3 regions of the Vibrio sp. 1078-1 genome follow, and region 3 is predicted to be linked to each of the others. Evidence: predicted binding sites of a transcription regulator. Region 3 holds the regulator's gene; each other region holds the start of a gene.
What was found. The regulator CRP, encoded in region 3, controls carbon source genes, mostly activating them, when cyclic AMP is high. The targets are predictions, from matches to a motif close to TGTGANNNNNNTCACA.

Region 1: a site for CRP is predicted at 674-689, ahead of gltB (glutamate synthase large subunit). Genes of this name have one in related genera too.
Region 2: a site for CRP is predicted at 1,000-1,015, ahead of recB (exodeoxyribonuclease V subunit beta). Genes of this name have one in related genera too.

The regions. Positions count from the first base shown of each region.
Region 1 is NZ_JAWOWM010000004.1:445,768-448,047, reverse strand. Features, by position in the region: gene R7190_RS11935 (TIGR01212 family radical SAM protein) at 1-394, opposite strand, end outside; gene gltB (glutamate synthase large subunit) at 946-2,280, shown strand, end outside.
Region 2 is NZ_JAWOWM010000008.1:68,705-70,984, reverse strand. Features, by position in the region: gene recC (exodeoxyribonuclease V subunit gamma) at 1-807, shown strand, start outside; gene recB (exodeoxyribonuclease V subunit beta) at 1,134-2,280, shown strand, end outside.
Region 3 is NZ_JAWOWM010000023.1:16,184-18,463, forward strand. Features, by position in the region: gene R7190_RS23620 (phosphoribulokinase) at 1-721, shown strand, start outside; gene crp (cAMP-activated global transcriptional regulator CRP) at 962-1,594, shown strand; gene R7190_RS23630 (DUF1338 domain-containing protein) at 1,731-2,280, opposite strand, start outside.

The DNA of each region.
Region 1 (2,280 bases), on a different contig from region 3:
CCGACAGTAAATCCAATACCGCATCAGGGACGCAATCAGGACGCGTCCCCACACAAAGACCAACCATGTCTGCAGCCTTTAGTGCTTCCTCATACATGTTTTTGAGAACTTGTACTTCGGCATAGGTACTGGTGTAGGCCTGAAAATAAGCGAGATATTTTTTCGCTCTGTGAATTTCACCTGCGCGATCTTTTAACTGTTCGTGAATGCTTTTTATCTGGACTTCTTCATCTGCAAACGAAGCCACATTGCAAAATGTACATCCTCCCCGCCCAATCGTGCCATCGCGGTTAGGGCAACTAAATCCACCGTGCAATGTTAACTTATGAACCTTTTCACCGTATCGACGCTGAAGATCTTGGCCGATTGTATTGACCAACTCATGTAACTGCATAAATTCTCACCAACAATAAATCGTAATCAATCTCACTACGATCTGTGTAAATAAATTACATCCCTGCAAGAAAAAACACACAATATTAATCAATTCAAACACCCACCATGCGGGTCAAAATCAATAAACTTGCATAATTAAAGACAAAAATCGTTCATGTTGCGTAAATGTTAAACTAAAAATGCATAATTAAACGAAAAAATTGGGTCACAACGCCGACTTTTTCATTGCATTCTGAAGTGACAAAATTGTAGGATACTTACACAACCCCGTTATTTTTGTGACTTTTATTACAAAGCACACTGCGGGATTTGTCGGTGTTATCCCACTCCTACCTATATAAATCACTAGATAGTGATAATAAATAAAGGGATACCACCAAGGATTGTTTTTCTCGCAAAACTTTTCCTGCGAGATACGGAAAGGAATCAAGACCGGTCAACCTAGATCGGTGGCGATAATAAATATAAAGGACAAGACGTAATCAATAGTCTAGGTAGTATTTGCTGCCCGGTACTTTTGCGTCGACATTGAACTGGAAGGATGTATCTATGGTAGATAGAGAGCAAAATCCACAGGGTCTGTACACTCCGGAACTGGAGCATGACGCTTGCGGTATCGGTTTTGTTGCTCACCTTAAAAACCGTAAATCTCATGAAGTAGTGACTCAAGCATTGGATATGCTGGCTCGCATGGAACACCGTGGTGGTCAAGGTTGTGACCCATGCAGCGGTGACGGTGCGGGTATCTTGCTACAAAAACCTCATGAATTCCTATTAGAAGAAGCCGTTAAGCTAGGCATTAAACTGCCTTCGTTTGAAAAGTATGGTGTTGGTGTAGTTCTTTTCCCGAAAGACGAATACAAACGCGAGCAATGCCGTGACATTCTAGAACGTAACGCACAACGTCTAGATCTTGAAGTTATCGGCTACCGCGTATTGCCAACCGATAACTCAATGATCGGTGCAGACCCACTAAGCACAGAGCCTCAGTTTGAGCATGTGTTTATCTCTGGTGGCCCGGGCATCACACCTGAAGAGCTAGAGCGCAAACTGTACGTACTTCGTAACTATACTGTACGTGTTTGCCTAGAAAGCGTTTCGAACATTGGTGACGACTTCTACATTAACTCCATGTCTTACAAGACATTGGTGTACAAAGGTCAGTTAACTACCGAGCAAGTACCTCAGTACTTCCTTGATCTACAAAACCCGACCATGGTGACTGCACTGGCACTGGTACACTCTCGTTTCTCTACCAATACCTTCCCGAAATGGCGTCTTGCACAGCCTTTCCGTTACATTGCCCACAACGGTGAAATCAATACAGTTCGCGGTAACTTGAACTGGATGAAAGCCCGTGAAGCAATCCTAGAATCAGACCTGTTTACTCAGGCTGAAATCGACATGCTTCTTCCAATCTGTCAGGAAGGCAGCTCGGATTCATCTAACTTCGATATGGCACTTGAGCTCCTAGTTCTTTCTGGTCGCAGCCTGCCACACGCATTGATGATGATGATCCCGGAAGCATGGCAAGAAAACAAAAACATGGATCCTAAACGTCGCGCGTTCTATCAGTACCACGCGAACATCATGGAACCATGGGATGGTCCTGCTTCAGTATGTTTTACTGATGGTGTTCAAGTTGGTGCGACACTAGACCGTAACGGTTTGCGCCCTTCTCGCTACACAGTGACCAAAGATAACTTCCTAGTGATGGCATCTGAATCTGGTGTTGTGGATATTGAACCAGAGAACGTAGAGTTCCGTGGTCGTCTACAACCGGGTCGTATCTTCGTTGCAGACCTAGAACAAGGTCGAATCATCTCTGATGAAGAAGTGAAAGACACCATCGCAACGGCACAGCCTTACGAGAAGTGGGTAGAA
Region 2 (2,280 bases), on a different contig from region 3:
GATGAGCTGTTAGAAACCTTGCTTGAAGCGACATTGATGCAGCCAGAGAAAAAAACAGAGGTGCTTAAACACTTTATGAGTCAACAGCGCGCGCAAGGCAAACTGCCGGTGGGGGCGTTTGGTGATATCGAGTTTGAAACCAACCGAGTTCAGGCGGAAGAGCTGGTGGATAAACTGGCGTTTTTATCTGGTGCGCCTCAAGACGATTTGGAAATCGACCTGACGTTTGACTCTTTGTTTGAGCGAAATGAAGGCGAAGAGAAAAACGTTCGCCTAACAGGTTGGCTAACCCAGTGTTACCAATCTGGGTTGATTCGTTACCGAAGCGGTAAGATTCGCTCGCAGGATTACCTTGCAGCGTGGATCGATCACCTTGCCATGTCGGCGTCGGGTTATGCCAAGAAAACTCATCTGATTGGCTACGATCGTAAAGAAGGCGCGCTGCATTTGATCTACCCAGAAATTGCCGATGTGCAGTATGCCAAACAGCTACTGACTGAATTGGTTCGCTTGTTCTTCGAAGGCATGACTAAGCCTTTGCCTTATTTCCCGAAAACGGCGTTGGCTTGTGTTGAAGCGGGCTTTAGCCGCGGTCAGTGGGTAGATGACGAAGAGAAATCTTTGAAGAAAATGGCTGACGCATTCAATGATGGCTTCATGAGCCCGGGCGAAGGCAGTAATGCGTACATCTCTCGAATTTGGCCTGCTTGGAATGATGAGTTGGCCTCAGAAGTTCGTTTGCTGACAGCATTAGTTTTGCAAGGTGCGCGCTTAGCGGTTCAAGACACTGATGACGTAAAAGCGTAAAAAAGACAGTTGGATAAAGAGAAGGAAGAGTAGGGTGGCCGCCAGAAAATCATTATTTTTTGTAGGGCGTTCGCTGTACGGCCACAAGGTCAGAGGGACCATGATACTTTTGTTTAATTCATTTGAGTTGTGCCGCCAAAAGGTTTGGCTTATCTCGTGGGGCGCATACTAACGGTACGTCTTATGGATAACCGTGAGAAAGATCTCACAAAGCTCTAAATTATCCAACTTGTTAAACATATTAATAGAATTTTTAACTATAGATCACATTTATTAGGTGATACGTCCTAGTAAATAATCCGGAGAGATTCAGCGTTATGGATCAAATGTCAGGTGCAGAGTGTCCTCTACATACGTTAGACCGCACAGAGCAACCTCAACCAACGCCACTAGAACCGATGACGTTTCCTCTGCATGGTGCGAGGTTAATCGAGGCATCAGCAGGTACAGGTAAAACCTTCACTATTGCAGGTTTATATCTGCGCCTTTTGCTTGGTCACGGCAGCGCGGAAACTCGGCATCGCGTACCGCTTACGGTCGACCAAATTCTGGTCGTAACCTTTACCGAAGCGGCAACTGCGGAATTACGCGATCGTATCAGGGCAAGAATCCATGATGCGCGAATCGCGTTTGCGCGTGGACAGAGTTCCGATCCGGTGATCCAACCTTTGCTTAATGAGTTTGACGATCACAAGCAAGCCGCAGAAATTTTATTGCAGGCAGAGCGTCAGATGGACGAGGCGGCGGTCTACACCATTCACGGTTTTTGCCAACGTATGCTAACGCAAAATGCGTTTGAATCTGGCAGCCGATTTAATAACGAGTTTGTGACCGATGAAAGTCACCTAAAAGCGCAAGTTGTAGCCGATTACTGGCGCCGCAATTTCTACCCATTGCCATTTACTTTGGCGGGAGAAATCCGCCAGCTATGGGGCTCTCCATCTGCGTTGTTGTCTGACATCAGCAATTACTTAACCGGTGCGCCGTTAAGCCTTTCTGTTCCAGCAATGAAAGGCAGTTTGGCTGATCTTCATACTGAAAATCTGAAAAAAATTGATGGATTAAAAGCACAGTGGCGAGAAAGCCAAGATGACTTCTTAACGCTAATTTCAGATTCAGATATTAACAAACGTAGCTATACCAAAAAGTCTCTGCCGACGTGGTTGGAGGCGGTAAACGCTTGGGCGGCAACGGAAACTACAGGTTACGATTATCCAGACAAGCTGGAGAAATTCGCGCAAAACGTCTTGTTGGAAAAAACACCGAAAGGCAGTGCGCCGCAGCATGCAGTATTTGAAGTCATTGAAACATTTCTTGCCAACCCAATCAGCTTAAAAGCGCCACTGCTTGCTCATGCAATTGAACATTGTCGAGTGATGCTGGCTAACGCGAAAAATCAAAAACAGTGGCTCTCTTTCGATGATTTGCTAACGCAACTTTCTGCTTCTATCGATACGGACGAAAGCGAGCTTT
Region 3 (2,280 bases):
AGAAATGGACATCGAAATCCGCAAAGCCCGCGAGCAAGGTCGACACATTAGCTACTTTGGCCCACAAGCTAATGACTTCCCGGGATTAGAAGAGTTTTTCCGTAAGTTCGGGCATGACGGCACTGGCAGCGTGCGCCGTTATCTGCACACGTTTGACGAAGCGGTTCCCTACAATCAAATGCCAGGCACGTTTACACCGTGGCAAGACTTACCCGAAAACAGCGACGTTCTGTTTTATGAAGGGTTACATGGTGGCGTGGTCGATGGCGATGTTAATGTTGCTCAACATGTGGATTTCTTAATCGGCATGGTGCCGATTGTGAACTTAGAGTGGATACAAAAATTCGTACGTGACACTCGCGATCGCGGCCATTCGCGTGAAGCGGTAATGGACTCAATCGTGCGATCCATGGACGATTACCTCAACTATATCACTCCGCAGTTTTCTCGTACTCACATCAACTTCCAGCGCGTACCGACCGTTGATACTTCCAACCCACTTAATGCAAAAGGCATCCCTAGTTTGGATGAGAGTTTTGTGGTGATTCGCCTACGCGGTATCAAGAATGTCGACTTCCCATATCTGCTGGCCATGATTGATGGCTCATTCATGTCACGCCACAACACGATTGTCGTACCCGGCGGTAAGATGAGCTTTGCAATGGAGCTCATAGTTCGGCCTATCCTACAACAGCTCATCGAAACAGGGAAAATTGGCTAAAAACCTGCCTGCGAAGATGTTTACTTTTCATACCGTGATCATGTGCACAGTTTTGCTTACAAAATCTCAATCATGGCACGATTAAAATCAAGAAATCGTTTTCGAAAAAGGATACTATTTCTTACCGAAACACAAGAGAGCTTGCAGCATATAAAAAGTGCTCTTATTCTAGTAGGCCTAATTCAGGCTTAGCTAAAATATGGATAGCGCAAGCGTACCCTGCAGAGGAAGTGAGATATTATGGTTCTAGGTAAACCTCAAACCGACCCAACATTAGAGTGGTTTCTTTCACACTGTCATATTCATAAGTACCCTTCAAAGAGCACGCTAATTCACGCGGGCGAAAAGGCAGAAACTTTGTACTACATCGTTAAAGGTTCTGTTGCGGTTCTTATCAAAGACGAAGAAGGTAAGGAGATGATCCTTTCTTACCTAAACCAAGGAGACTTTATTGGTGAACTTGGTCTATTCGAGGAAGACCAAGAGCGCACAGCTTGGGTTCGTGCTAAATCTCCTTGTGAAGTTGCTGAAATTTCTTTCAAGAAGTTCCGTCAGCTTATCCAAGTAAACCCAGACATCCTAATGCGTCTTTCTGCGCAGATGGCTCGTCGTCTTCAAGTAACTAGCCAAAAAGTGGGTGACCTGGCGTTCCTAGACGTAACTGGTCGTATCGCTCAGACGCTTCTGAACCTTGCAAAACAACCAGACGCAATGACTCACCCAGACGGCATGCAAATCAAGATCACTCGTCAAGAAATCGGTCAAATTGTTGGCTGTTCTCGTGAGACAGTAGGTCGTATTTTGAAGATGCTAGAAGAGCAGAACCTAATCTCTGCTCACGGTAAAACCATCGTGGTTTACGGTACTCGTTAATCTCAAACTAGAGTGACACGAACAAAATTATAAAAGCCACCAATGGCAACATTGGTGGCTTTTTATTTACTCATGACCAAATAAGATAGGGTGCAGCGAACACTAATGAGTAAGCTTAACAGGTTAACCCTAAAACTTAGCCATTCGTACTTTCAAAGATTTTGTCAGCTGAAGCGGCCACGAAACCTGGGTACAAATCACCATTTTCCATCGGATAGCGCTTAGCAAATTCATAAAACCCGCCAGGGATAATTTCAGTGCCTTCGCTAAAACGAACCGCTACTTTATCTGCCATGGTCGATGACTGCTCTAGCAACACCTCAGGAGTGCCCTTCACTTCACCACCATTTTCATTAATGGTAAACCCAGCGGTACGCAGATGATCGTTTACCTGCTTCACTTCTTCATATTCATTGAGTTGGTTAACGCTCACCGTGAAGTGGTTTGCTCCGTAACCATGCGCCGCAAGCCAAGATGCGTACTCACTTTCTTTAGCCAACGTTTGGTAATCAGCAAAGCTTAAATCCCACAAGCGTCCACCATGTAAGAATGCGCTATCGTTCAGCTTGTCAGCATCGACTTGTGCCACCAAATTTTTCACAATCTCTTGTAGCTCAGGCGAGCACTCTTCAACTTTTAGCTCACTAATAAATACTTTAGGTTGCTTCGGATCTGGGTGCTCATAG